Regions from separate parts of the Metasolibacillus sp. FSL K6-0083 genome, predicted to be linked through region 2. Evidence: riboswitches for the same ligand, from Rfam matches in the RefSeq annotation. Region 2 holds a riboswitch; the other holds the start of a gene.
The links. A riboswitch is a leader RNA that binds a small molecule or an ion and turns the genes downstream of it on or off. The one in region 2 is predicted to bind FMN.

Region 1: another riboswitch for FMN. It lies ahead of MHB51_RS05925 (ECF transporter S component); the one in region 2 lies ahead of ribD (bifunctional diaminohydroxyphosphoribosylaminopyrimidine deaminase/5-amino-6-(5-phosphoribosylamino)uracil reductase RibD).

Annotation. Positions count from the first base shown of each region.
Region 1 covers NZ_CP152046.1:1,230,730-1,235,154, forward strand. Annotated here, with positions in the region: gene MHB51_RS05910 (ABC transporter substrate-binding protein) at 1-1,330, shown strand, start outside; gene MHB51_RS05915 (hypothetical protein) at 1,496-1,675, shown strand; gene MHB51_RS05920 (GNAT family N-acetyltransferase) at 1,714-2,163, opposite strand; gene MHB51_RS05925 (ECF transporter S component) at 2,218-2,802, opposite strand; FMN riboswitch at 3,061-3,237, opposite strand.
Region 2 covers NZ_CP152046.1:666,694-671,118, reverse strand. Annotated here, with positions in the region: gene MHB51_RS03025 (NADPH-dependent FMN reductase) at 51-593, shown strand; FMN riboswitch at 789-906, shown strand; FMN riboswitch at 989-1,107, shown strand; FMN riboswitch at 1,190-1,308, shown strand; FMN riboswitch at 1,391-1,508, shown strand; gene ribD (bifunctional diaminohydroxyphosphoribosylaminopyrimidine deaminase/5-amino-6-(5-phosphoribosylamino)uracil reductase RibD) at 1,608-2,639, shown strand; gene ribE (riboflavin synthase) at 2,649-3,281, shown strand; gene MHB51_RS03010 (bifunctional 3,4-dihydroxy-2-butanone-4-phosphate synthase/GTP cyclohydrolase II) at 3,297-4,425, shown strand, end outside.

The DNA.
Region 1 (4,425 bases), 560 kb from region 2:
CTTTTCAAATGAGGAGGAACGCGATGTTTTTCGCTATCCTTATCCAAATATTCAGCTTCATTATGACCCGTTAAACGGCAACTCTCGGCACGATATGCATTTTTACAATCAAATACATGAGCCTTTATTTGTTTATTGTATAGAAACAGAGCGTGTGCAACCTAATTTAGTCTACGGCTATCACACAAGCGACGCAAAAAAATGGACTTTTACATTGCGTAAAAATATTTACTTTCACAATGGAACAAAGCTCACAAGCGAGGATGTCATTGCTTCCTTAAAGCGCGCTTGTATGAGAAAACTATTACCAGAGGCGCGATTGACTGTGACAAGCCCATATCATTTTACAATAGAGCTTGCACAGCCAACAATGCTATTCCCTCGTATACTATGTAGTTATCGCTTTTCTATTATACCTGTAAAATGGATTGAAGAAGGTGCAAAAGGCATCCCGCCTGGTTGCGGTGCATTTTATATCGCTGAGAAAAATGAGCAACATATGCGACTCTCCGTATTTCCGAAATATTTTAAGCAGCGACCATGGATTGATGATGTGGATATTCTTTTTACAGAAAACATTCAACAGTTTGGCATCAGTGCACTTCCTTTTGCTGCACATATAGCACAACAAAAAATCGTTTTTCAAGAGCAGGGAGCCGATTTTATTATATTCAATGCGGCACGTGGGCCATTGCAGGATGAAAAGTATCGACGTGCATTATTTGAGGCAATTGATGCAGCAAGCTACTGCTTAACAGAAGAAGGTGAAATAATAGCCACTAGCTTTTTAACGACAAATAACAGACAACAGCAATCACCGCTTCCGCTACCGACACTTGATTTTCCTTATTTACGTATCGGTGTACAGCAAATTCGGCCACATGCCAACCATTTGCGGGAAGCACAAATTTTAAGCTCATTTTTAACAGCCCATCACATCCCACACGAATTAACACTTATGCCTTTCCATGCATCGGCAGACTATTGTGTACAGCATTACGATATTTTTGTTGGTGGTATTGCAATTGGGGATGACAAGCTACTTGGCTGGTTATATGGATTAGACAGCGAGCGCTCTCCTATTAGTGCTTTTTCTAGCAATGCGGAAGTGCAAGCATTGCTCCAGCAAGCAACTATGTGCCAAGATGACAGCCAAGCAATGAATCTGTTATATAAAATAGAAGAACACTTAATTAACACCTTTACGCTAAAATTTTTAGCACATCGCCAACACGTATTTTATATAAGAAAAGACCGTCCATTTTATAATATTCAATTCGATACACATGGCAAAATTGACTATCGCAAAATTTATCAAAAACAAATGTAGCGTCGCAATAACGAGCTTTGCCTCTTTTTGTATATAAAGTATCGAAAATAGCCTATAAATAATCCGATGACGGAGCTGTCTGAAAAGTCCATTCTTTTTGACACCTCATTGAAATAAATGTTTTCGTCGCTCCACTTTTACTGAAGGAGTACACTGCTAAAGCCAATGTTCATCCCATTTTTAAAAGAGGCGTTTTCTGTTTATATGAATCAACATTTTGCGAAACATCATCGCTACTGTCCAAAATGCCGGCTATGCACGGCTTTTTGGACAGCCCCGTCAACAAATATTTTAATTATTGTAGCTACCGTCATCGCTCAAAGTCCAAGCCATACGACTAGATAAACGGAAAATGAAAACACCTCTAGACAGCTTGTTCAAACTTAAAGTACAATTTCTAACCGCATCATGTCTACACATTGAATTCCGTTTTCAAAAATCGGCTCATCATAATGCTGGATAAAGAAATCGCGATCTACGCCAACTATGCGAAAGCCACATTTTTGATAAAGCGCAAGCTGATCAATGCTAGAATTACCTGTGCCTAGCTGAATTGTCTTATATTGTGCCATTTTTGCACTTTCAATCGCATGTAGCACAAGCTGCTTACCTATTCCCTGCCCTTGCCATTGTTCATCTACTGCTACATTGACAAGCTCTACGGTATGTGGTCTTGTTGGTAGCAACACATAAACACCAACTATTTGTCCATTACGCTCTGCCACATAACAGTATCCACGTTTTATATAATCAATTACAATTTCTTCTGATGGATCCGCTAATAAAAGCAAGTCCATCGGTAGTTGTTCATTTGCTGTGAGCATTCGAATCATTTTTATTCACTTCCTTATAAAAAAGCCGAGCTTATAGAGCAGCTCGGCTTGTGATTATTTTAATGATAAATAGGTGGACTGCTGCTTGTCAATCCATGTTTTCATCGTGCGGAATAGGAGCAGCGCAACAGTTAATATAATAATCCCTTTAATAATATTGAACGGTAAAATACCAAGTACAATTGTCTCATACATATCAAATGAGCCCCAGCCTAAGAAATAAGTATACATTGGTAAAAACACAAAATAGTTCAGTATACTCATACCAATAGACATCACAAACGTTCCTACTGCTAAACCTACTGCTAAGCCAGGAATCGTCTTGAATTTTTTATAAAAATAATAAGTTGGCAAAATGAACAAAATACCTGTTACAAAATTCGCCATATGTCCTACTGGAACACCTGTTGGGGCTCCTTTAAACAGCCAATCTAAAATATTTTTAATCAATTCTACTACAATACCAGCAACTGGTCCCATTGTAATCGCTGCAATCAACGCTGGTACATCGCTAAAATCAATTTTTAGAAATACTGGAAACCACGGCAGTGGAAAATCGAGCATCATTAATAAAAATGAGATGCTACTTAGCATTGCGATTGTTACAGTTGAACGTAACTTCAAGTTTTGCTTACGCATAAAAAATCTCTCCTCTTTGCTGATTCACTCTTGCAAGAAGAAAGGACAGTCCTATGCCATTCACGAAAAAACCCTTATACAATAAATTGTATAAGGGAGAAATAGGCAAGCTTAAAAAAGTCGTATTACTAATTTCGACCATGCTTAAAAAGCATGCTGCCAAAGCGTTTTTGTCATAAATTTCCGCATTTAAACAAGCCTATATTACCAGACTTTTTTAAAGCAAAATACGACATTTCCGAGAAATGACGACTGCGCCTTCACCTTCTCCCATCCAGACTATACTGTCGGCTTTGGAATCTCACCAAATCCTGCACCGCAAAAGCGGGCTCGCGGGCTTATGAAATACGAAAGCAATGACCTCCAAGTGAATGGTCGGAGATTGCGATTTCAATTACCGCCGGTCGGGAATTACACCCTGCCCCGAAGATGAATCAATATTAAATTTGTTGTTACACCCTCTATTATAAAAGAAACTTTTTAAAAGTAAACCCTTTTGCTTGGAATTCTTTTTATACATACCCTTACCGTTAGAAAAATCTGCGACATCCGCCGCAAATCTAACCAACACGATGTTAGTCACTCCGTCGTTATTTTAATATGGTCTTTTCTTAGACCGAGTTCCAATAATTCAGCAGGTGTTTGGACACCTGCTGAAAGAAGTTAAAAAGATTGAAATAGCCTTTTATAAAGTGAAACTTCAATCAGTAGGGTTTTCCCCACGGATTGTTAGTTGAACCAGTCGGGCTTTTACGGGCAGTTGACCTCCCACTTATCCTTCAGCCGATTTTCACTTAAGTCTGGAAGTGGGCGGTTTACTGCCCGTTAATGCGGGATAAAGTGAAACTTCAATCTGTGGAGGCTTTTCCCACGGATTGTTAGTTGAACCAGTCGGGCTTTTACGGGCAGTTGACCTCCCACTTATCCTTCAGCCGATTTTCACTTAAGTCTGGAAGTGGGCGGTTTACTGCCCGTTAATGCGGGATAAAGTGAAACTTCAATCTGTGGAGGCTTTTCTCCACGGATTGTTAGTTGAGGAGGCTTTTCTCCACGGATTGTTAGTTGAGGAGGCTTTTCTCCACGGATTGTTAGTTGAACCGGTCGGGCTTTTACGGGCAGTTGACCTCCCACTTATCCTTCAGCCGATTTTTCACTTAAGTCTGGAAGTGGGCGGTTTACTGCCCGTTAATGCGGGATAAAGTGAAACTTCAATCTGTGGAGGCTTTTCTCCACGGATTGTTAGTTGAGGAGGCTTTTCTCCACGGATTGTTAGTTGAACCGGTCGGGCTTTTACGGGCAGTTGACCTCCCACTTATCCTTCAGCCGATTTTTCACTTAAGTCTGGAAGTGGGCGGTTTACTGCCCGTTAATGCGGGATAAAGTGAAACTTCAATCTGTGGAGGCTTTTCTCCACGGATTGTTAGTTGAACCAGTCGGGCTTTTACGGGCAGTTGACCTCCCACTTATCCTTCAGCCGATTTTCACTTAAGTCTGGAAGTGGGCGGTTTACTGCCCGTTAATGCGGGATAAAGTGAAACTTCAATCTGTGGAGGCTTTTCCCACGGATTGTTAGTTGAACCAGTCGGGCTTTTACGGGCAGTTGACCTCCCACTTATCCTTCAG
Region 2 (4,425 bases):
TCGGGTTTTTAGCCAAATTTTTCGTTTCAAAACATGAGGAGGAGCAAACAATGACAGCATTAAATATTGGTATTATTATTGGTTCAACACGTGAAGGACGTGTAAGCCCACAGGTAGCACAATGGGTAAAGGAAATTGCAAATCAACGAAATGATGCAAACTATACAGTAATCGATATTGCTAATTACAAATTGCCTTTATTAGGTGAGCCGGGGCAGGATGCATCTGGGGCAAAGGGCTGGTCAGAAATTATTGCAAAACAAGATGGGTTTGTATTTATCGTTCAAGAGTACAATCATTCTATTACAGGCGCTTTGAAAAATGCGATTGATTATTTAAGAGTAGAATGGAATAACAAGGCAGCAGGAATTGTCTCCTATGGCTCTGTAGGTGGTGCTCGTGCTGCGGAGCATTTGCGCGGTATTATGGGAGAGCTGTTAGTAGCAGATGTGCGTGTTCATCCAGCTCTTTCATTATTTACAGATTTCGAAAACGGAACAGATTTCAAACCGAAAGATGTTCAGGCAGATTCAGTAAATCAGATGTTAGACCAATTAATTTCATGGTCAAAAGCATTATCTACAATTCGGTAGGTCTGCTATGAGGGGAACGTTAGCGTAATACATTGCTGTTTTTTGAAATATAATCTTTTATAGAGAAGCGCATGCATTTTCTTCGACTAAAAACATTTTTTAAATCTTTCTTTTAATATTTCATAAAATAAAAAACGTTTCTTTTGATAGACTAGATTTTTTGCATTATTGCTGTATAATTAAAGCCAGCATAAATATCACCTTCGGGGTCGGGTGCAAATCCCAATCGGCGGTATAGCCCGCGAGCTTTATTAAGCAGGATTCGGTGAAATTCCGGAGCCGACAGTAAAAGTCTGGATGAGAGAAGGTAGGCAAAAAAGCAACATTCGTGTGGCTTTATTTGAAGATGCCTTTTAACGACCCCACATTTCTAAGTGGGGTCTTTTTAATTGAATAAATTCCTTCGGGGTCGGGTGCAAGTCCCAATCGGCGGTATAGCCCGCGAGCTTTTTTTAAGCAGGATTCGGTGAAATTCCGGAGCCGACAGTAACAGTCTGGATGAGAGAAGGTAGGCAAAAAAGCGACATTCATGTGGCTTTATTTGAAGATGCCTTTTAACGACCCCACATTTCTAAGTGGGGTCTTTTTAATTGAATAAATTCCTTCGGGGTCGGGTGCAAGTCCCAATCGGCGGTATAGCCCGCGAGCTTTTTTTAAGCAGGATTCGGTGAAATTCCGGAGCCGACAGTAACAGTCTGGATGAGAGAAGGTAGGCAAAAAAGCGACATTCGTGTGGCTTTATTTGAAGATGCCTTTTAACGACCCCACATTTCTAAGTGGGGTCTTTTTAATTGAATAAATTCCTTCGGGGTCGGGTGCAAGTCCCAATCGGCGGTATAGCCCGCGAGCTTTTTTAAGCAGGATTCGGTGAAATTCCGGAGCCGACAGTAATAGTCTGGATGAGAGAAGGTAGGCGAAAAAAATTAGCTATGGTGCTAGTTTATTTAGTGACGCCTTCTTCGTAAAAGCCCCCTATTTAAGGTGGCTTTTTATTTTTCAAAGGGAGGTGACTGAATGAGTGACGAACAAGTTATGCAATTCGCTTTGAGCTTGGCAAAATCAGGTAGTAATCAAACTTCTCCTAATCCACTTGTTGGGTGTGTTATTACAAAAAATGAGGAGATTATAGGTTTTGGTGCTCATCTTAAATTCGGAGAGGCACACGCGGAAATTAATGCCTTAAAAATTGCAGGTGAGAGAGCGGAGGGTTCGAAGGTTTACGTTACACTTGAGCCATGTAGCCATGTTGGGCAAACAGGTCCATGTGTTGAGGCACTAATTAGAGCGCAGGTTGCACATGTTTTTATTGCGACGCTGGATCCGAACCCACTTGTAGCTGGACGGGGAGTTCGAAGGTTGGAGGAGGCGGGCATTACGGTAAGTATAGGACTATGTGAAGAAGAGGCAAAAGCATTAAATGAAGCATTTTTTTATTATATTTCACATCGTTTACCTTACGTTACATTAAAGCAAGCCATTTCGTTGGACGGTAAAATTACTGCTGAGATAGGGAAGCAAACTGCAATCACGGGTAGGCTTGTTCAAAAGGATGTGCATTATACAAGGTCAACACATGATGCTATTTTAGTAGGCTCAAATACGATTTGCATTGATGACCCAAGCTTAACGAATCGTTGTAGTACCTCAAACAAACAACCGATTCGAATTGTTATTGATCGTGATGGAAAAGTACCAAATTCAGCGAAAGTTTTTAATGATAAAACGGCTCTAACTTGGCTTTTTACAACAAAATCTCGTAAATTAGCAGGTGTTCGTACGTTTGTGATAGAGGATTGTTCCTTGCGAAATGTATTAAGAAAGCTAGCAGATGAAGGGATTATGACTTTATATGTTGAGGCTGGCTGTAAAATGGCGGATGCCTTTTTACAACAGCAATTCGTACAAAAAATGATTATATACATTGCGCCCAAGCTATTAGGAACAAATGCGCTTTCAATGACAACAATTGCTTTGCAAGAAGCGTTTACTTTTACTAAAGTTGAAAAAATTGGTGAAGATATTAAATTAACGATGATGATGAAATGAGGTGTACAGTTGTTTACTGGAATTATTGAAGAGCTCGGTACGATTGAGAAAATGGCAAAAGGACAGGAATCAATCGTTCTTACAATTGGCGCTAAAAAAGTTATAGCAGATTTGAAAGTTGGCGATAGCATTGCTGTAAATGGAGTATGTTTAACTGTAACAAGCTTTACAAATACGAAATTCACGACAGATGTTATGCCTGAGACGGTCCGTGCAACCTCACTATCGCAATTGCAAATAGGTTCCGTTGTTAACTTAGAGCGTGCTATGGCTGCTAATGGGCGTTTTGGGGGGCATTTCGTATCGGGGCATATTGATGAGGTAGGGACTATTTTACGTAAACGTTCGTTCGCGAATGCAGTTTATTTTGATATAAAAACATCTCATGAATCAACTGCACTTTGTATACCACGTGGGTCAATCGCAATTGATGGTATTAGTTTAACAATATTTGATTTACAAAAAGAAATGGTTACGATTTCGATTATTCCACATACATTTAATCAGACAACACTTGGATTTAAACGTGAAGGTGACCTAGTCAATATAGAAACAGATTTATTAGGAAAATACATTGCCAAGCAGCTACAAACAAAATCAACAACGTTAACGGAGGATTTTTTACAACAAAATGGATTTTAAAGGCGGGATAATATTATGTTTAATACGATAGAAGAGGCAATTGCTGACTTAAAGCAGGGGAAAGTGATTATTGTTGTAGATGATGAGAATCGTGAGAATGAAGGCGATTTTGTTGCATTAGCTGAATATGCCACGCCCGATGTGGTTAATTTTATGGCAACGTATGGAAAAGGGTTAATTTGTACACCGATTGATTTACAAATAGCGCAAACTCTTCAGCTTGAGCCAATGGTTACAAATAATACGGATAAGCATCAAACGGCATTTACTGTAAGTATTGATTATATTGATACTACAACAGGAATTAGTGCTTTTCAAAGAGCATTAACTATCGAAAAAATGCTTGATGATAAGACGGAGCCACAGCACTTCCGTCGTCCGGGGCATGTTTTTCCTTTAATCGCAAAAAAGAATGGGGTACTCGAAAGACCTGGACATACAGAGGCAGCGGTAGATTTAGCAATACTTAGTGAAAGTAAAAAGGCTGCGGTTATCTGTGAAATAATGAATGAGGATGGCACGATGGCTCGTCTACCCCAATTAAAAAAAATGGCCTTAGATTTTAATATGAAGCTTATTACGATAGAAAGCTTAATTCAATACCGTCTTAAAAAAGAGCTAATTATCTCACGTGAAGCAGCAATTCAACTGCCATCACATTATGGTGATTTTACAATGATTGGCTATGCTAATCCAATTGATTTTAAGGAGCACGTTGCTGTTGTTAAAGGGGATTTGTCCAATGTAGAAGCACCGCTAATACGTGTTCACTCTGAATGTTTAACAGGCGATATTTTTAATTCAAAACGCTGTGATTGCGGAGCTCAGTTACAACTAGCACTTGCTAAAATCGAGCAGGAAGGAGTAGGGGCCATCCTTTATATGCGGCAAGAGGGGCGAGGAATAGGGTTATTAAATAAATTAAAAGCATACGAATTACAAGAAAAAGGCTTTGACACAGTAGAAGCTAATGAAATGCTTGGCTTTGCTTGTGAACTACGCAATTACAGTTTATGTGCGCAAATGCTAATAGAATTAGGGGTAACACAAATTCGTTTATTAACAAATAATCCAGATAAAGTAGCGCAGCTAGAGCGATACGGTATAAAAGTAGTAGAACGTGTACCCCTTGTTGCTGGGTTAG